2 regions of the Pseudomonas sp. GG8 genome follow, and region 2 is predicted to be linked to the other one. Evidence: predicted binding sites of a transcription regulator. Region 2 holds the regulator's gene; the other holds the start of a gene.
What was found. Region 2 encodes sigma-54, which starts transcription at its own class of promoters, with help from an activator protein. Its sites were predicted from a motif close to ANTGGCATNNANNTTGCTNT; they were not measured.

Region 1: flhA (flagellar biosynthesis protein FlhA) is a predicted target of sigma-54. The motif match lies at 8,473-8,492, and genes of this name have one in related genera.

The regions. Positions count from the first base shown of each region.
Region 1 covers NZ_JBRIIP010000001.1:1,500,586-1,511,136, reverse strand. Annotated here, with positions in the region: gene ACVBEG_RS07400 (chemotaxis protein CheA) at 1-1,787, opposite strand, end outside; gene ACVBEG_RS07395 (protein phosphatase CheZ) at 1,821-2,609, opposite strand; gene ACVBEG_RS07390 (chemotaxis response regulator CheY) at 2,629-3,003, opposite strand; gene fliA (RNA polymerase sigma factor FliA) at 3,267-4,007, opposite strand; gene fleN (flagellar synthesis regulator FleN) at 4,004-4,837, opposite strand; gene flhF (flagellar biosynthesis protein FlhF) at 4,949-6,271, opposite strand; gene flhA (flagellar biosynthesis protein FlhA) at 6,283-8,412, opposite strand; gene flhB (flagellar biosynthesis protein FlhB) at 8,525-9,661, opposite strand; gene fliR (flagellar biosynthetic protein FliR) at 9,663-10,448, opposite strand; gene fliQ (flagellar biosynthesis protein FliQ) at 10,453-10,551, opposite strand, start outside.
Region 2 covers NZ_JBRIIP010000001.1:309,626-320,176, reverse strand. Annotated here, with positions in the region: gene mlaE (lipid asymmetry maintenance ABC transporter permease subunit MlaE) at 1-503, opposite strand, end outside; gene ACVBEG_RS01610 (ATP-binding cassette domain-containing protein) at 503-1,312, opposite strand; gene ACVBEG_RS01605 (KpsF/GutQ family sugar-phosphate isomerase) at 1,627-2,601, shown strand; gene kdsC (3-deoxy-manno-octulosonate-8-phosphatase KdsC) at 2,601-3,137, shown strand; gene lptC (LPS export ABC transporter periplasmic protein LptC) at 3,147-3,719, shown strand; gene lptA (lipopolysaccharide transport periplasmic protein LptA) at 3,706-4,248, shown strand; gene lptB (LPS export ABC transporter ATP-binding protein) at 4,248-4,973, shown strand; gene ACVBEG_RS01580 (RNA polymerase factor sigma-54) at 5,161-6,657, shown strand; gene hpf (ribosome hibernation-promoting factor, HPF/YfiA family) at 6,738-7,046, shown strand; gene ptsN (PTS IIA-like nitrogen regulatory protein PtsN) at 7,059-7,520, shown strand; gene rapZ (RNase adapter RapZ) at 7,523-8,380, shown strand; gene ACVBEG_RS01560 (HPr family phosphocarrier protein) at 8,397-8,669, shown strand; gene pmbA (metalloprotease PmbA) at 8,945-10,291, opposite strand; gene yjgA (ribosome biogenesis factor YjgA) at 10,399-10,551, shown strand, end outside.

The DNA.
Region 1 (10,551 bases), 1.2 Mb from region 2:
GGCACCTTGATGACGATCTTCGAACCCTGGCCCTTGGTCGAGTAAATATTGATCGAGCCATTGAGTTGGGCAATTTTGGTTTTCACCACGTCCATGCCCACGCCGCGCCCAGATACGTCGGAAATCTCGGTTTTGGTCGAGAAGCCCGGCGCGAAGATCAGGTTGTAGCAATCGGTTTCGCTCAAGCGATCCGCAGCGTCCTTGTCCATCACCCCGCGTTTCACGGCGATGGCACGTAACACGTTGGCGTCCATGCCCTTGCCGTCATCGGAAATCGACAACAGGATATGGTCACCCTCCTGCTCAGCCGCCAGAATTACCCGACCGCATCGGGCTTTCCCGGATGCTTCGCGTTCTTCCGGGGTTTCGATGCCGTGGTCGACAGCGTTGCGCACCAAGTGGACCAGCGGGTCGGCCAAGGCCTCGACCAGGTTCTTGTCCAGGTCGGTTTCTTCGCCGACCAGCTCCAGATTGATCTCTTTCTTCAGCTGGCGTGCAAGGTCGCGAACCAGTCGTGGGAAGCGGCCAAAGACTTTCTTGATCGGCTGCATGCGGGTTTTCATCACCGCGGTCTGCAGATCAGCCGTGACCACGTCAAGGTTCGACACCGCCTTGGACATGGCTTCGTCGCCACTGTTGAGACCCAGACGAACCAGGCGGTTCCGCACCAACACCAACTCGCCGACCATGTTCATGATTTCGTCGAGGCGTGCGGTGTCGACCCGCACCGTGGTTTCAGCTTCAGACGCCGCGTGCTTCTCCGGTACGGGCGCTTTGGCCGGAGCCGGGGCTGCAGCAACAGCCTTGGCCGGCGCAGGCGCCTTCACCACTGCGGCTTTAGCTACGACAGGTGCAGGGGCAACAGCTGCCACAACGGCTTCAGGCTCAAACTTGCCTTTGCCATGCAGCTCATCAAGCAACGCTTCGAATTCGTGATCGGAGATTTGATCGCCGCCCGCAGCACTGACAGGCGCCTTGGCGACGGCCACTGGAGCCAGTACCCCAGACTCCAGAGCATCGGCTACGAACGAGCCTTTTCCGTGCAACTGATCGAGCAGTGCTTCGAACTCGTCGTCGGTGATCTCATTGCTCGCTGACGCGGTCGCCACAGGCGCAGCCTGAACAGGCACGGCATCGGCGGCGAACTGGCCTTTCCCGTGCAACTGATCGAGCAGCGATTCAAATTCAGCATCACTGATCTCGTCGCTGGCATTGGGGTCAATAGCAGGCATCGCAACTACTGCTGCGGGGGCCGCAGCTGAAGCGGCCGCTTGCGCCTTGACGGCGTTGAGCGAATCGAGCAACTGCTCGAATTCGTTATCGGTGATGTCGCCTGCGGCCTCAGCAGGTGGCTCTTCGACGCTGGCGGGCGCTGCCGCAGCGATCTCATCGGCAGACGCTGGCGCTGCCAAACGTGCTAATGCAGCCAGCAATTCGGGCGTGGCCGGGGTCACGGTAGTGCGCTCACGCACTTCAGTGAACATACCGTTGACCGCATCCAATGCTTCAAGGACCACGTCCATCAACTCCGAGTCGACGCGACGCTCACCCTTGCGCAGGATGTCGAAGACGTTCTCGGCGATGTGGCAGCACTCCACCAGCTCATGGAGCTGGAGGAAGCCGGCGCCCCCTTTTACAGTGTGAAAACCGCGAAAAATTGCATTAAGCAAGTCCGCATCATCAGGTCGGCTTTCCAGCTCGACCAGCTGCTCGGACAATAGCTCGAGAATCTCGCCGGCCTCTACCAGAAAATCCTGAAGGATTTCTTCATCGGCGCCGAAGCTCATTGGGGTGCTCCCTAAAATTAACCATCAACCGACCTAGAAGCCCAGGCTGGATAGCAGATCGTCAACATCATCCTGTCCGGACACAACGTCATCACGCTTATCGGCATGAATCTGCGGACCTTCACCCTGAGACAGATGTTTTTCTTGTTCTTTTTCTACGCGTATCGATTGATGGTCATGTTCGATCCCGGCAAAACGATCGACCTGACTGGCCATCAGTACCAGTTTGAGCAGGTTGCTTTCGACTTCCGTGACCAACTGGGTCACGCGCTTGATGACCTGACCGGTAAGGTCCTGATAATCCTGAGCCAGCAAAATATCGTTGAGGTGGCCCGACACTTCCCGGGTTTCCTTTTCGCTGCGCGTCAAAAAACCATCGACACGCCGAGCCAGCTCACGAAATTCTTCGGCGCCGATTTCGCGACGCATGAAGCGTCCCCAATCGACACTCAAAGCAGCAGCCTCAGTGCCAAGCCCACCCACCAGCGGTGTACTGAGCTCCACCAGATCCATCGTGCGGTTGGCCGCTGCCTCGGTCAGCCTGACCACATAGGACAGCCGCTCGGTAGCATCATTGATCTGCGAGACTTCCTCGGCTTGCGGCGTGTTCGGGTCAATCTGAAAATTGACGATGGCACTGTGCAGTTCGCGAGTAAGTTTGCCGACTTCCTGATACAGGCCGCTGTCGCGGGCCTTATTAAGCTCATTGATCAGTTGCGCAGCGTCGCCGAACCGGCCCTTTTCAAGGCTATCGACCAACTCGTGTGCGTGTTTTTTCAGGGTCGACTCAAAGTCGCCCGATGACGAATCTGTGTGCTCCATAGAGCCCTCGCGGCAAACATCAGCTATTGACGCGCTCGAAGATCTTTTCGATCTTTTCTTTCAGCACTTGAGCCGTGAAGGGCTTGACCACGTAACCGTTCACACCGGCCTGAGCAGCTTCGATGATCTGATCACGCTTGGCTTCAGCCGTTACCATCAACACCGGTAGATGCTTGAGGCGTTCATCTGCACGCACATGGCGTAACAGATCGATGCCGGACATGCCAGGCATGTTCCAGTCAGTCACCAAAAAATCGAAGCTCCCGCTTTGCAGCATCGGCAGCGCGGTAACCCCGTCATCCGCCTCAGCCGTATTGGTAAACCCCAAGTCACGCAACAGGTTTTTTATGATCCGCCGCATCGTTGAGAAGTCATCAACGATGAGGATTTTCATGTTCTTGTTCAATTCGACCTCCAAGCAGTCTTTAACGCATTCAGCACCTGAATACGCTGTTCAATCAAAAACCGGCGCAGCACACAACGGCTGCACGAAAACGACGACGAGCTTGGTAAATCAACAGGTCGGGAAACGGGCACAGCAGGTCTTACAGGACCCTGACTGACCGGCTCCTGCCTAGTCCTATTTTCTTCGCACGCAACGCTTTGCACAGCCAGCCTGCAGATAGCGCGAAACCACCAAGGGCCACGCACTGCCTGTCAACGCGCTCGCCATTCCCCCAAACGCCCTCGCAAACGAGCTGCGCACTGGCTGTGTAACTGGCTGACCCGCGACTCGCTGACCCCCAATACCTCACCAATTTCCTTAAGGTTCAGCTCCTCGTCGTAGTACAGCGCCAATACCAGTCGCTCGCGCTCTGGCAAATTGGCTATCGCATCTGCTAACGCAGCCTGGAAGCGTTCATCTTCCAGATCGCGCGACGGCTCAAGGTGAGCGCTTGCGCCATCCTCGTGCAGCCCTTCATGTTCGCCGTCCTGCAACAGATCGTCGAAACTGAATAGCCGACTGCCCAAGGTGTCATTCAAAATCCCGTAATAATCATCGAGACTCAATTGGAGTTCGGCCGCAACCTCGTGATCTTTAGCGTCACGACCGGTTTTAGCTTCAATTGCCCGAATTGCGTCACTGACCATGCGTGTATTGCGATGCACAGAACGCGGGGCCCAATCACCCTTGCGCACCTCATCGAGCATGGCGCCACGAATACGAATCCCGGCATAGGTCTCGAAACTCGCACCCTTGGTGGCGTCGTATTTAGTCGAGACTTCCAACAAACCAATCATGCCAGCCTGGATCAGGTCTTCGACCTGCACACTGGCTGGCAACCGCGCCAGCAGGTGATAAGCAATGCGTTTAACCAGCGGCGCATAACGCTCGATCAGCTCGTACTGGGAGTCTTTTGACACCTTGCTGTACATGCGATAGCCGCTGGCTGTCATAGCACCGGTCCTGCACTCGCTGGATGTACGAGCCGCTCAACGAAAAATTCCAGATGCCCGCGCGGGTTGGCCGGCAACGGCCAAGTGTCAACTTTCTGTGCGATAGCTTTGAACGCCAGGGAGCACTTGGAACGCGGGAACGCTTCATATACGGCGCGCTGCTTCTGCACGGCTTTACGTACGCATTCGTCATAAGGCACGGCGCCGACGTATTGTAGGGCGACATCCAGGAAGCGGTCAGTGACCTTGGTCAACTTGGCGAACAGATTGCGGCCTTCCTGAGGGCTTTGTGCCATGTTGGCAAGCACCCGGAAGCGGTTCATCCCGTAATCGCGGTTGAGCAGTTTGATCAGCGCGTAAGCATCGGTGATCGAGGTCGGCTCATCACACACCACCAGCAATACTTCCTGGGCCGCGCGCACGAAGCTGACGACCGATTCACCGATGCCCGCAGCCGTGTCGATCACCAGTACATCGAGGTTATCGCCGATGTCGCTGAAGGCCTGGATCAGACCGGCATGTTGTGCTGCCGTCAGGTGAACCATGCTTTGGGTGCCGGACGCAGCCGGCACGATACGAATCCCGCCCGGCCCCTGAAGCAGCACATCGCGAAGCTCGCAGCGTCCTTCGATAACGTCGGCGAGGGTGCGTTTGGGGGTCAAGCCGAGTAACACATCGACATTAGCCAGACCCAGGTCGGCATCCAGCAGCATGACGCGCCGACCGAGCTCAGCCAGAGCCAGTGATAAGTTCACTGACACGTTGGTCTTGCCGACGCCACCTTTGCCACCGGTCACCGCGATAACCTGTACGGGATGCATGCTGCCCATGTTATTTCTTTACCTTGTGTTGCTTAGACCGAGGCCACATTACTGACTGCGAGTTCGTTGAGAGAACAAAGCAAGGCAGACCATGATGTAGGTACATTCCAGTGTCTTGCTTTACCCAACCCTTTTGTTCGGGCTGTGATAAAGATCCGCGAACATATCCGCCATAGCTTCCTCGCTCGGCTCTTCCTGCATTTGCACACTGACCGCTCGACTCACCAATTGGTGCCGGCGCGGCAAGTGCAAATCATCCGGTATCCGTGGCCCATCCGTCAGATAGGCCACCGGTAATTCATGACTGATTGCCAGGCTTAACACTTCACCCAAGCTGGCGGTTTCATCCAGTTTGGTGAGAATGCAGCCGGCTAGACCGCAACGTTTGTAGCTGTGGTATGCCGCGGTCAGAACCTGTTTCTGGCTGGTTGTTGCCAGCACCAGATAATTACGCGCCTTGATACCACGACCGGCGAGGCTTTCCAGTTGCAGGCGCAGTGCTGGATCGCTCGCCTGCAGGCCGGCGGTGTCGATCAAGACCACGCGCTTGCGTACCAACGGCTCCAACGCCTGACCAAGCGACTGGCCCGGGTCGATATGAGTGACCGGCACATTGAGAATACGGCCCAGGGTTTTCAGCTGTTCCTGGGCGCCAATCCGATAGCTATCCATGCTCACCAGTGCAATATTTTGTGGACCATATTTCAAGACATACCGTGCTGCCAGTTTCGCCAGCGTCGTGGTCTTGCCCATCCCTGCCGGACCGACCATGGCGATCACGCCGCCCTCCTCCAGAGGTTCGACGTCGGGCGTCACGATCATCCGCGCCAAGTGGGCCAGTAACATGCGCCACGCCTGACGGGGTTCTTCAATATCGGTGATCATCGCCAACAGGTCCCGCGACAACGGACCCGACAGACCAATGCGTTGCAGGCGACGCCACAGGTTGGCTTGCTGCGGACGGCTGCCTTGCAGTTGATTCCAGGCCAACGAACCGAGTTGCACTTCGAGCAGTTCGCGCAGACCGTTCAACTCAAAACGCATGGACTCATAAGCATGCTGCCCAGCGACGGGCTCAACGGCAGTGGCCGGAGCGGCTGGACGCGGCGGCTCGCTGAAGGTCGGCTCAATGTGCGAGTCGCCAGCGGTCAACGGCAGGCCGGAATAAAGCTGGCGATTGATCGATGAATCGCTATCGCCACGGGTGCCGAGTTCAGCCTGAGCAGAGACGATGCGAGATTGGGTTTTGCGCAGTTCGTCTTCGAGTTCAATGTTCGGCACACGCGGTGCCAGCGCGGAAAGTTTGTAATCCAGGGCAGCAGTCAGCTCTACACCACCGGCAATCCGCCGGTTGCCAATGATGGCGGCATCAGCGCCCAATTCATCACGGACCAATTTCATGGCTTGACGCATGTCGGCGGCGAAAAAACGCTTAACTTGCATGACTCACTACCTCAGCCGTTGGGCCCGACAGTCGCGACGATTGTGACTTGCTTATTGTCAGGAATTTCCTGATACGCCAGAACATGCATGTTCGGTACAGCCAACCGTCCAAATCGTGACAGCATGGCGCGAACCGGGCCTGCGACTAACAAAATCACTGGCTGCCCCTGCATTTCCTGGCGCTGAGCAGCATCAATCAACGAACGCTGGAGCTTTTCAGCCATGCTCGGCTCGAGAAGAACGCCCTCTTCCTGACCCTGACCAGCCTTCTGAAGACTATTTAGCAATATTTGTTCCAATCTTGGCTCAAGGGTAATGACAGGCAGCTCCGGCTCAGCCCCTACAATGCTTTGGACGATAGCGCGACACAGTCCGACGCGCACCGCTGCGACCAGCGCGGCAGTATCTTGACTCCGAGGTGCAGCGTTAGCGATGGCTTCGGCAATGCTGCGGATATCCCTGACAGGGACGTGTTCAGCCAGCAACGCCTGCAACACCTTGAGCAATGCCGAGAGCGAAAGAACACCTGGTACCAGCTCTTCGGCCAGTTTGGGCGAGCTTTTGGCCAATAACTGCATCAATTGCTGCACTTCTTCATGGCCAATCAGCTCATGAGAATGCTTGTACAGAATCTGATTGAGGTGAGTCGCCACCACTGTGCTGGCATCCACCACGGTGTAACCGAGCGATTGCGCCTGACTGCGCAGGCTGACTTCGATCCACACTGCCTCCAGACCGAACGCTGGGTCCTTGGCGGTGATCCCGTTGAGCGTACCAAAGACCTGACCCGGATTGATCGCCAGTTCGCGATCAGGGTAAATCTCGGCCTCAGCCAGGGTGACGCCCATCAGTGTCAGACGATAGGCGCTGGGCGCCAGATCAAGGTTGTCGCGGATATGCACGGTCGGCATCAAAAAGCCCAACTCTTGGGAAAGCTTTTTACGCACGCCCTTGATCCGTGCCAGGAGCTGACCGCCTTGATTGCGATCCACCAACGGAATCAAGCGGTAGCCTACTTCCAGGCCGATCATGTCGATGGCTGTGACATCATCCCAACCCAGTTCTTTCGAGTCCTGAGCTCGCGTTGGCGAAGGCAAGAGATCCTGCTGGCGCTGGACCTCTTGCAACGCATTGACCTTGACCATGCTCTGCTTTTTCCAAAGCAGATAAGCAACTCCAGCGGCCACCAGCCCCAGACTGATAAAGGACAAGTGGGGCATGCCCGGCACTAACCCCATGACTATCATCAAGCCCGCGGCCACCGCCAGCGCCTTGGGCGAGGCGAACATCTGCCGATTGATCTGTTTGCCCATCTCTTCCGAGCCGGACGCACGGGTCACCATGATTGCCGCGGCGGTGGACAGCAGCAGTGATGGCAATTGCGCCACCAAACCGTCACCAATGGTCAACAGCGCGTAAACCTTGCCGGCATCGGCAAAGGACATGTTGTGCTGGAAAATACCGACAGCCACGCCGCCAATCAGGTTGATGAACAAAATCAGCAGCCCGGCAATCGCATCGCCGCGCACGAATTTACTGGCGCCGTCCATCGAACCGTAGAACTCGGCTTCCTGGGCGACTTCCAGTCGACGATGTTTTGCCTGGGGCTGATCGATCAGGCCTGCGTTGAGGTCTGCGTCGATAGCCATCTGCTTGCCGGGCATCGCGTCGAGGGTAAAGCGGGCACTTACTTCGGAAATCCGCCCGGCACCCTTGGTCACAACAACAAAGTTGATGATCATCAAAATCGCGAAAACTACGATACCCACCACGTAATTACCGCCGATCACCACCTCACCAAAGGCCTGGATCACCTTACCGGCGGCAGCGTGACCGTCTTGACCGTGAAGCATGACCACCCGGGTCGACGCCACGTTCAGCGCCAGCCGCAACAACGTGGCAACCAGCAAAATGGTGGGGAATACAGAGAAGTCCAGTGGCCGCAGGGCGTACACGCAAACCAGCAGGACGACGATCGACAGCGCGATGTTGAACGTGAAAAACACATCGAGCAGGAATGGCGGCATCGGCAACATCATCATTGCCAACATGACCAACAGCAGCAACGGTACACCCAGCTGCCCACGACCCAGGCCCAGCAGGTTGCTGCGTGCAGCGTTGATTAATTGAGAGCGATCCACCAATTCTTTTCCTGCCTGCTAAATCAAACTTTTGACGCCATCAAGCGACGTAGCAAGGTCAGTGCAAGAAGCTTTCCAACTATGGGTTTGTTGCGCAAACTTGTACGCAGGCTCATGAATCACGTCGCAAATCGCCTGGGATAGGCATATCGCCCAATGGGTCCGGGCGCTTGCCCTTGCCTGCGCGATGCTGGCGGATTTGATAGACGTATGCCAATACCTGCGCTACTGCGAGGTACAGGCCAGCAGGAATTTCCTGATCCAGATCGGTGGAGTAATAAATCGAACGCGCCAAAGCCGGTGATTCAAGGAGGAGTATGTTGTGCTCGGCGCCGATTTCCCGAATCTTCAACGCCAGAAAATCACTGCCCTTGGCCAGCAACATCGGCGCCCCACCTTGCTCTGGATCATATTTGAGCGCCACGGCAAAGTGCGTCGGGTTGGTGATGATCACGTCGGCATCAGGGATCTTCGCCATCATTCGTCGCTGTGACATTTCACGCTGCAACTGACGAATCCGCTGTTTGACCTCTGGCCGCCCATCACTGTCTCGGTGCTCGTCACGCACCTCCTGCTTCGTCATCAACAGCTTTTTATGGCTTTCCCAGAGCTGAAACGGTACATCCACCGCAGCGATAATGATCAACCCACACGCCATCCATAACGCACTCCAGCCCACCACCTGCACACTGTGGACGATCGCCAACTCCAATGGCTCATGGGCGATGGAGACCAGATCCCCCCGGTCCTTGGACAGCACCACCAACGCCACCATCAGGATGATGAAAAACTTGGCAAACGCTTTGACCAGCTCGACCAATGCCTGAACGGAAAACATGCGCTTGATCCCGGAAAGCGGATTCATTCGACTGAACTTGGGCACCATCGTGTCAGTAGAAAACAGCCAGCCTCCCAGCGAGATGGGGCCGATGAGCGCCGCCAGAACCATGATCAGCATCAGCGGCTGGATGGCAACCAGCGCCGCTTTGCCGGCGTTGAGAAAATACAAGCCCATATAATGGTCATCCATGATCACTTCACGCGAAAGCGTGAAATTGACCCGCATCAACCCGAGCATCATTTCCGCCAGCTGGCCACCAAACGCCAGCAATCCGCCTGCACCCGCCATCATGATGACCAGTGTATTCAGTTCTTTGGAGCGGGCCGTCTCACCCTTGTCACGCGATTCCTTGAGCCGTTTGGACGTGGGGTCTTCTGTTTTGTCCTGGCCATTCTCGTTCTCAGCCATCTCAGCGGGCCCTGACCAGACTGCGTAGCAACTGCAAGGCTTCCACCGCCAGCGGTTGATACTGATTGAGAATATCGCCGAGAGTGATCCACAGAATCACCATGCCCAGCACCAACGTAAGCGGAAAGCCAATTGAGAAGATATTCAACTGCGGCGCAGCACGCGTCATGACCCCAAATGCAACGTTCACCACCAGCAACGCAGTAACGGCCGGCAAGACCAGCAGCAAGCCGGCACCCAATACCCAGCCCATACGACCAACCAGTTCCCAAATGTGCGTGAGATCCAGCCCACTGCCGACAGGCAACGTGGTAAAGCTCTCCACCAGTACTTCGAAGACCACCAAATGGCCATTCATAGCCAGAAACAGCAAGGTCACCAGCATGGTAAAAAACTGCCCGACCACCGCCACTGATACACCGTTGGTCGGGTCAACCATCGACGCGAAGCTCATGCCCATTTGCGTCGCAACAATCTGCCCGGCGATAACGAACGCCTGAAAAAACAATTGCAGGGACAAGCCCAGCATTGCACCGATGATGATCTGCTCACCAATCAGCAGTAGCGCGCTCAGATCCAGCGCATGGACCTCGGGAATCGGCGGCAGACCGGGGGCAATCACGACGGTAATCGCCACCGAGAAATACAGACGCACACGCTTTGGCACCAGCGTCGTGCCAAAGATCGGCATGGTCATCAGGACCGCCGCGACCCGGAACAACGGCAGCATGAAACTCGCTACCCACGTCCCGATCTGCGCGTCAGTCAGGGCAAGCACGGAGGGCACGTTGCTAACCGATCAACTGCGGAATACTGCCGTACAGCGACAGGATGTACTCCATGAACACCCGAACCAGCCAGGGCCCCACGACGATCAGGGTGATCAGCAT
Region 2 (10,551 bases):
ACACTGAAGATCATCGCCAACAACGGCAGAGAGATGAATCCCGCCCACAGACGCGGCGCAACGATGTACTTGAGTGGATCGACGCCAATCATTTCCAGACTGGACAATTGCTCAGTGGATTTCATGTTGCCGATTTCAGCGGTCAACGCGGAACCCGCGCGCCCGGCGAACAGCAGAGCCGCAACCACAGGCCCCAACTCACGCAACAGGGTCAACGCAACCATCTGCCCGACGGCCTGCTCCGAGCCATATTTAGTCAGGATGTTGAAGCCTTGAAGCGCCAACACCATGCCAATGAAGCCCCCCGAGACCACAATGATCAGCAGGGACATGACGCCGATTGAATGCAGCTGCCTGACCAGCAGTTGAAAACTGCCGCCAATGCCGCCTCGGCCGAACAACACATGAACCAGAAATATGCCCGAGCGCCCCAGCACCGTAATGCTATCGATCGCAGCGTGCCCGAATAGACGAATCCGCTCCAGTAGTGACTTTCTGCGCATCAGCGCTTCCCCAAAAGTTCGTCGCGATAATCCGGTGCCGGATAGTGAAATGGCACAGGGCCATCAGGTTCGCCGGTCATGAATTGGTGAATACGAGGGTTGTCCGAGTTCATCAGTTCCTCGGGGGTCCCCTGCCCCAATACCTCGCCGTCGCCCACCACATAAAGGTAGTCAGCGATACTCGCTGTTTCGGCAAGGTCGTGGGACACCACAATACTGGTGATCCCCAACGCATCGTTGAGCAACCGAATCAAGCGCACCAGCACCCCCATGGCAATCGGGTCCTGGCCCACGAAGGGTTCGTCGTACATCAGGATTTGCGGGTCAAGAGCAATCGCCCGAGCCAATGCCACGCGGCGCTTCATGCCGCCGGACAACTCGTCGGGCGTCAGCTCGATGGCGCCGCGCAGTCCGACCGCCTGCAATTTGAGCAAGACGATGTCGCGGATCATTTCTTCCGGCAAATCGGTGTGCACGCGAAGCGGAAAGGCCACGTTCTCGAACACATCGAGGTCCGTGAACAAGGCGCCACTCTGAAATAGCACGCCCATTTGCTTGCGTGCGTCGAACAGGTCACTGCGCGACAATTCCGGCAGATTCTGGCCGTTGACCCATACCTCGCCTTTGCTGGGACGCAGCTGCGCACCCATCAAACGCAGCAAGGTTGTCTTGCCACAACCGGAAGGCCCCATGATGCCGGTGACCTTGCCCCGCGGAATACGAATATCAACATTATTGAAAATGCTGCGCGTCCCGCGCATGAAGGTGACACCCTTCAGCTCGACCGCGTAGGCGTTATCGGCACTCATCTAAACTCCTTGCGATACAGCCTCACACTCTGACGCCAGGTCCGTGCCGCAAGACACGCGCTGTGGCTGTCCGGAGGCAGAACCGGCGGCGAACTATACCACCGCCCGCGCACGTGGCCCACGGTAGAAGCCTCTTTCGTTACGGTGCGAGATAGATAATTCGAACAATTGCGAAACACCTATAAAGGATGCAATCACTCCGCGTGCACCTGACCTGATTTTGGGCGCACGACAAAGTCGGACGATCAAGCGTGAGGGATTGAGCCATTACCGCTATAATCGCCGCCTTTTCATCAGGCTGACCGATTTTTGACATGAGCCAATCCAGCGACCTGATTCAAACAGCACAACGCACCATCCGCCTCGAAATAGAAGCCGTAGAAGGCTTACTGGCCCGTATCGACGCGGATTTCGTACGCGCTTGCGAGATGATTCTGGCCGGCACAGGCCGTGTCGTAGTGGTCGGCATGGGCAAGTCCGGGCACATCGGCAACAAGATTGCCGCCACCCTGGCAAGCACGGGCACCACCGCATTCTTCGTCCACCCGGCTGAAGCGAGCCATGGCGACATGGGCATGATCACCCGCGACGACATCATTCTGGCGATCTCCAACTCGGGTTCGACCGCCGAAATCGTCACCTTGCTGCCCCTGATCAAACGCTTGGGCATCAAGATGATCAGCCTGACCGGCAACCCTGATTCGCCGCTGGCCAAGGCCGCAGAAATCAATCTCAATGTTTACGTCACGCAAGAAGCCTGCCCGCTGAACCTGGCCCCTACGTCCTCGACTACCGCCGCACTGGTGATGGGCGACGCACTGGCGGTCGCCTTGCTCGAAGCCCGCGGGTTCACGGCAGAAGACTTTGCCTTCTCCCACCCGGGCGGCGCGCTTGGCAGACGTTTGCTGCTCAAAGTCGAACACGTCATGCATACCGGTGAAGATTTGCCAAAGGTTCAGTGCGGCACGCTACTGCGTGATGCGCTGATGGAAATGACCCACAAGGGCTTGGGCATGACCGCCGTGGTGGAGGCCAATGGCCGCCTCGCCGGGATATTTACCGACGGCGACTTGCGCAGAACCCTGGACCGCAGCATCGATATTCGTCAGGCGAGCATCGACGAAGTGATGACACTCCACGGCAAGACAGCTCGCCCCGAGATGCTTGCAGCCGAGGCGCTGAAAATCATGGAAGACCACAAAATTGGAGCCTTGATCGTGGTCGACAAGAACGACCACCCTATTGGCGCCTTCAACCTGCAAGACCTGCTGCGCGCGGGGGTTATGTAATGAGCGAAGCGACGATGCAGGACCTGCTGCAACGCGGCAAGAACATCAAACTGGCCATTTTCGACGTCGATGGCGTGCTGACGGACGGACGCCTGTACTTTCTCGAAGACGGCAGTGAGTTCAAAACGTTTAATACACTCGACGGCCAAGGCATAAAAATGCTGATTGCCTCGGGCGTGCACACCGCTATCATCAGCGGGCGTCGCACGCCGGTGGTCGAGCGCCGCGCGCAGAATCTGGGCATCCAACACTTGTATCAAGGCCGCGAAGATAAACTGGTCGTTCTTGACGAACTACTTGCCCAACTCAATCTAAGCTATGAACAGGTCGCGTACTTAGGTGACGACCTGCCAGACTTGCCTGTCATTCGGCGCGTTGGCCTTGGCATGGCGGTCGCCAATGCGGCCGGTTTTGTTCGCCAACATGCACACGGCATTACTCAGGCTCGCGGCGGCGAAGGCGCAGCGCGCGAATTTTGCGAGTTGATCCTTAGCGCTCAAGGCAGCCTTGAAGCGGCCCACGCCGCCTACTTATAGAAGTCATTTATGCTGAGTAAAAAGATTCGCCGGTTTTTGATTCTGGGCGTGCTTGCGCTGATGCTGGCGGCCGCAGGCTACTGGAACATCAGCCCTGAAACCTTTCTGGAGCAGCGGGTTGCACCCGTTGACCCGGCCGCCATCGACTTTTATGCGATGAATGCTCACAGCCTGCAGTTCCTGCCGGACGGCAAGCTTCAATACGACATGACCGCCGACAAGGTCGAACATGTGCAGATTTCCGACATCACCCTGCTGACCAATCCAGATCTGCAACTGTATCGCGGCGCCCTCTTTCCCTGGCATGTCCAGAGCAAGAAGGGAGAAGTCTCTCCCGGCGGCACCGAGGTCGAGCTCATCGATTCAGTACGTATCGCACGCACTGACGAAAAAAACCGGACAACGATTATTACCAGCAGTCGAATGACTGTATTCCCACAGAAGCAATATGCGCAGACCGAGCAAGCCGTTAGAATCGACGGTTTCGGCGGCGTATCCACTGGCACGGGTATGAAAGCGTATTTGAACGACGGCAGGATGCACCTGCTGTCCAACGTAAGAGGACAGTATGAGGCTCGTTAAAACCCTCCCTTTTTTGCTCGGTTTGGGCGCAGCACTGGGAAGCGTGAGCGCCTGGGCTCTGCCGACGGACCGCGATCAGCCTATTCATATTCAGTCTGACGATGCGCAACTCGATGACAAGCAGGGCATTGCCACCTACAAAGGCAATGTCATCATCACCCAAGGCTCCATGAAGATCACGGGCAACACCGTGACCATCACCCGGACGCCAACAGGTGAAGTCGACGTATTTACCGCCGTTGGCAATCTTGCTTACTACGAACAGAAACCTGCCGTCGACAAGCCTATCGTTCAAGCGTACGGCGTGACCATCCAGTACTTCGCCGCCCTTGACCGGATCATCCTGATCGACAAGGCCAAGGTCATCAACGACGGCAATACGTCCGAAGGCGAGAAAATCGTCTATGACACGACGAAACAAATCGTCAATGCCGGCCGCGCCAACGGAGCCAAGGTGACGGCACCACGTCCGCGGATCGACATGGTCATCCAGCCGAAAAACAAACCCGCACCGCAGAAGGCTCCGTAATGGCGACGCTTAAAGCCCAGCATCTGGCTAAAAGCTATAAGGGTCGCCAGGTTGTGCGCGATGTCAGTCTCTCGATCGAGAGCGGGCAAATCGTGGGGCTGCTTGGCCCTAACGGTGCTGGCAAAACCACCTGTTTCTACATGATCGTAGGTTTGGTCCAGGCCGATCAGGGTCGCGTCTTGATCGACGATCAAGACGTCAGCCATCAACCCATGCACGGTCGCGCACGCGCCGGGATCGGCTATCTGCCGCAGGAAGCCTCGATTTTTCGCAAACTGTCGGTTGCCGATAACATCATGGCGATCCTCGAGACCCGCAAGGAACTCGACCGTACAGCGCGTCGCAAGGAGCTGGAAAGCCTGCTGCAGGAGTTCCACATCAGCCACATACGCGACAACCTGGGCATGAGCCTGTCCGGCGGTGAACGCCGTCGTGTGGAAATCGCTCGCGCCCTGGCGACTTCGCCAAAATTCATCTTGCTCGATGAACCGTTTGCCGGTGTCGACCCCATTTCCGTCGGCGATATCAAGCAAATCATTTATCACTTGAAAGCCAAGGGCATCGGCGTACTGATCACCGATCACAACGTACGTGACACCCTGGATATTTGTGAAACCGCTTACATCGTCAACGACGGGCAACTGATCGCTGAGGGTGATTCAGAAACCATTCTGGCTAACCAACTGGTTAAAGAGGTTTACCTCGGCCATGAGTTCCGCCTGTAAGCTCTGCGGTGTTTCGCTCTTCATCGGCGACGGACGCTAGGGTGCAGTGCTGACAAGAACATTAATTGTCATCACGCTCTAGGCAAACACTTAGGTTTCAGGCATATAATTTGCTTAAGTTGGCGCTTCGGCGCCCTGTAGTGGATGGCGCATGTGCGCCGGCGAAATAAGGTGTTAAGCCCCTGCCATGAAACCATCGCTAGTCCTGAGAATGGGCCAGCAGCTGACGATGACACCGCAGCTGCAACAGGCCATCCGCCTCCTCCAATTGTCGACCCTGGACCTTCAACAGGAAATCCAGGAAGCGTTGGAGTCGAACCCTATGCTGGAACGCCAGGAAGAAGGCGACGACTTCGACAATGCCGATCCGTTGGCCGACAACATAGAGAAACCCAATCCTGACGTACAGGAACCTACCTACCAGGAGCCCGCCCCGACGGTGGACAACCTGGAAGAAGGCGACTGGAACGACCGCATCCCCAACGAGCTGCCCGTTGATACCGCTTGGGATGACGTGTATCAGACCAGTGCCAGCAGCCTGCCCAGCAGCAACAACGACGATGACGAATGGGACTTCACCACTCGCACATCGGCCGGCGAGAGCCTGCAAAGCCATCTGTTGTGGCAATTGAATCTGGCCCCCATGTCCGATACTGATCGGTTGATCGCCGTCACGCTGATCGACTGCATCAACAATCAGGGCTACCTGGACGAGTCGCTTGAGGAAATCCTCGATGCCTTCGACCCGGAAATGGATGTCGAACTGGATGAAATCGAAGCAGTACTGCACCGTATCCAGCAATTCGAACCCGCGGGTATCGGCGCTCGCAACCTGAGCGAATGCCTGTCACTGCAATTGCGTCAGCTCCCCGCGAAGACTCGCTGGCTGGCCGAGGCACAACGCTTGGTCGGAGACTTCATCGACCTGCTTGGCAGCCGCGACTACGCTCAGCTGATGCGGCGCATGAAGCTCAAGGAAGACGAACTGCGCCAGGTCATTGAACTGGTGCAGAGCCTCAACCCGCGCCCAGGCTCGCAGATCGAGTCGAGCGAGGCCGAATACGTTGTGCCCGACGTGATCGTGCGCAAAGACAACGAGCGCTGGCTGGTAGAGCTCAATCAAGAGTCCGTGCCCCGTCTGCGGGTCAACCCCCAATACGCAGGGTTCGTCCGCAGGGCCGACACCAGCGCTGACAACACCTTCATGCGCAATCAGTTGCAAGAGGCACGCTGGTTCATCAAGAGCCTGCAGAGCCGCAACGAAACGCTGATGAAAGTGGCCACGCAGATCGTCGAGCACCAGCGCGGCTTTCTTGAGTATGGCGACGAAGCCATGAAACCCTTGGTTCTGCATGACATCGCCGAAGCGGTAGGCATGCACGAATCGACGATTTCACGTGTGACCACGCAAAAATTCATGCATACCCCGCGCGGTATTTACGAACTGAAATATTTCTTTTCCAGTCACGTAAGCACCTCAGAGGGCGGAGAGTGTTCGTCCACGGCCATTCGCGCGATCATCAAAAAACTGGTAGCTGCGGAAAATCAGAAAAAGCCGTTGAGTGACAGCAAGATCGCTGGTTTACTGGAGGCACAAGGCATTCAGGTAGCTCGGCGCACGGTCGCTAAATACCGCGAATCACTTGGGATAGCACCTTCAAGCGAACGCAAGCGATTGATGTAAGGGTGGCCGTACGCCGTAGCGTTCCAGTGGTAGGCATTCAAGCCTGCCTCTTTATGTACTGGCAACGAAGGAGACGCTGTATGCAAGTCAACATCAGTGGACACCAATTGGAAGTGACCAAGCCCCTGCGCGAATACATCGAGCTCAAATTCAAGAAGCTCGAAGGGCACTTTGACAAGATTACCAATGTGCAGGTAACGATGGCAGTCGAGAAACTGAAACAGAAAATCGAAGCCACACTGCACATCCACGGTGGAGAGGTGGTCGCTAACGCAGAACATGACGACATGTATGCGGCAATCGACCTACTCACTGACAAGCTGGACCGACAATTGCTCAAGCATAAGGAAAAGCAGCAGAACATCCTGAAAGGTGCGACTGCTCGCTAACACCCACAACCCATGATCCGACTTGAAAATATCCTGACTGCCGGCCGTTCACTCGTGAACGTGCCGAGCAGCAGTAAAAAAAATGTTCTTGAGCAAGTTGCCAAACTGATCGGCCGTGAAACGGAGCTTGATTCGGACTTGGTACTCACGAGCCTTATTGCCCGCGAAAAACTCGGCTCGACCGGTTTCGGCAATGGCATCGCCATCCCGCATTGCCGGCTGGCGGGCTGCCCAATGCCCATCAGCGCCCTCCTGCACCTCGACACCCCCGTAGATTTTGACGCCATCGACGGCAGGCCTGTAGACCTGCTTTTTGTCCTTCTAGTCCCGGAAGCCGCCACCGACGAACACCTGGAGCTGCTGCGCCAGATAGCCAGCATGCTCGACCGCGCCGATGTGCGCGACCGCCTACGCAGCGCCCAAAGCGATGAAGCGCTTTATCAAGTGGTGCTGGACGTGCAGAACGGCCATTAATGATGCGCATGATCATCGTCAGCGGCCGATCCGGCTCCGGCAAGAGCACAGCACTGGATGTACTGGAAGACAACGGCTTCTATTGCATCGACAACCTGCCTGCAGGCCTGCTCCCGGAGCTGGCTGAACGTGCCCTGATTCATACCGAACTGGCTCAGCCGCTGGTCGCCGTGTCCATCGACGCGCGCAATCTGCCGAGCCATCTGTCGCGTTTTCCCGAATTACTGGAAGAGGTCCGCAGCCGCCACATCCAATGCGATGTGCTGTACCTCGACGCCGATGAAGAGACCCTGCTAAAACGATTCTCTGAAACCCGTCGTCGCCACCCCCTGAGCAGCACCAACCGCTCGCTTGCCGAAGCGATACGTGACGAGAGCAACCTGCTTGGGCCGATCATCGATCTGGCCGATCTGAAAATCAACACCACGCACCTGAACCTCTATCAACTACGTGACATGCTCAAACTGCGCCTGCTGAACAAGCCGGAGCCAGGCACCGCGTTTCTGGTTGAGTCGTTTGGTTTCAAACGTGGCATGCCAGTAGATGCTGATCTGGTATTCGATGTGCGCTGCCTGCCCAATCCCTACTGGAAGCCGGAGTTGCGCGAACTGTCCGGGCTCGACCAGCCCGTAGCCGATTATTTGGCGGCACAGCCGGATGTAGAAGAGATGTTCCAGGACATCTACGCGTACCTGAACAAATGGTTGCCACGCTTTGCAGCCAGCAACCGCGCCTACGTGACTATTGCCATTGGCTGCACCGGCGGGCACCACCGCTCTGTCTACCTGACCGAGCGCCTGGGTCAGGTCTTGCAACAATCCCTCAAGAACGTTCAGGTCCGCCACCGCGACCTCAGCTGAAAGGACCCTCATCGCGATGCCCGTTCGTCAAATCACTATCATCAACAAGCTTGGCTTGCACGCGCGCGCCGCCGCTAAATTCGTCGGCGTCGCCGGAAGATTCCCCTGCCAGATCAGAGTAGGTCGCGCGCCCGACAGCATGGTCGACGGCAAAAGCATCATGGCCGTGATGATGCTGGCAGCAGGAAAAGGCACCGATATCCACCTGCATACTGAAGGCGAAGACGAACAGGCAGCACTCGAAGACTTGATTGAGCTGATCAACAATCGGTTTGATGAAGGCGAGTGACAGCAGGCGACGGACCGCATTGACTCATTCGCGGGCAGGCCTGGAGCTATTAAAAAAATCTATGTGATTGGAATACGAGAGGTGAGCTTTCGTAAATCTGTAGACCCCGGGTCAAACCCAAACCTGCCGGAAGCCCGTGCCGGGCTTATTCGCAGACAAGTCAGCGCCTACCTCGACCGAGTTTACTGTGTGACAGTGCCGCGTATTGAGGCCGCTCGTACATTAAGATTAAGGCGCTTCGTGCAGCGAGCATGAAGCGCCTTTTTTAATGCAGATCAGCTACCCGCAACCGTCATGCGCTCGATCAACACAGAGCCTGTGCGGATATTGCTGCGCAGTTCGAGATCGCTGCCGACGGCGACGATTTGTTTGAACATGTCGCGCAGGTTGCCGGCGATGGTGACTTCCTGAACCGGGAACTGGATTTCGCCGTTCTCGACCCAAAAGCCTGCCGCTCCACGAGAGTAGTCGCCGGTGACCATATTCAAACCACTGCCCATCAACTCAGTGACCAGCAAGCCGCGACCCATGCGGCGCAGCAGCGCTGCCTGATCTTCCACACCGTGGGTGACGAACAGGTTATGCACGCCGCCTGAGTTGGCTGTACTCGGCAAACCTAGCTTGCGGCCTGAGTAAGTACCCAGAACGTAGGACACTAAATCGCCATTCTCCACAAATGGTTTGGCATAGGTTGCCAAGCCATCACCGTCGAACGCCGAGCTCCCCATGGCGCGCATCAGGTGCGGCCGTTCGTCGAGAGTCAGCCATTCAGGAAACAGGCGCTGCCCCATCGCTCCTTCCAGAAAGGATGATTTGCGATACAGATTGCCGCCGGAAATGGCGGACAAAAGATGGCCAAACAAGCTGCCCGCCAATTCCGCAGCGAACAACACCGGAACTTCACACGTCGGTACCGGGCGCGCACCCAAGCGGCTGGCCGCACGCTGTGCCGCGCGACGGCCAATGCTTTGTGCGTCCGCCAACAACTCGCCCTGGCGACTCACGTCGTACCAGTAGTCGCGCTGCATCTGCCCTTCGCCCTCGGCGATCATCACGCAGCTCAAGCTGTGGCGTGTCGAGGCAGAGCCGCCAACAAAACCGTGGCTATTGCCATACACGCGACACCCTTGATGGGTGTTGAGCGTGGTGCCGTCGGCATTTTTGATCCGGCTGTCGGCATCGAACGCCGCCGCCTCACAGATCAAGGCACGCTCAATGGCTTGTTCCGGGGTGATATCCCACGCGTGGAATAGATCAAAGTCTGGCTGTTCTTTAGCCATCAGCGCAGCGTCGGCGAGGCCGGAGCATTCATCTTCGGAGGTGTGTTTGGCAATCGCCAACGCCGCCGCTACGGTTTCGCGAATAGCGTCAGCGCCACTGGCGGAGGTACTGGCCGAGCCTTTGCGCTGACCGACATACAAGGTGATACCAAAGCCCTGATCGCGATTGAACTCGACAGTTTCCACTTCACGCTGGCGAACCGTGGTCGACAAGCCCTGCTCCAGGGACACCGCCACTTCACAGGCGCTTGCGCCCTGACGCTTGGCTTCGGCAATGATTTGCTCGACCTGTTCTTGCAGTGCAGGCAAGGCTTGCGGGCCTACGCTTTGAGCTGTACTCATGACTTTCTCCATCAAATTCTGCTTTCGGCACAAGCCGAATACCGACCGGGCCGGACAAGTGGCCCCTGACTGGTTATCATGGCGGCGTTTATTAGCGGACTGCCCCCATGGTTGATTCTTACGACGACTCCCTCGATGAGGGTAAAAGCAAAACTCAGGTCAAACGCGAGCTTCATGCTCTGGTTGACCTTGGCGAGCGCCTGACAACACTCAAGCCTGACTTGCTGGCGAAACTGCCCTTGACCGACGCGCTGCGCCGG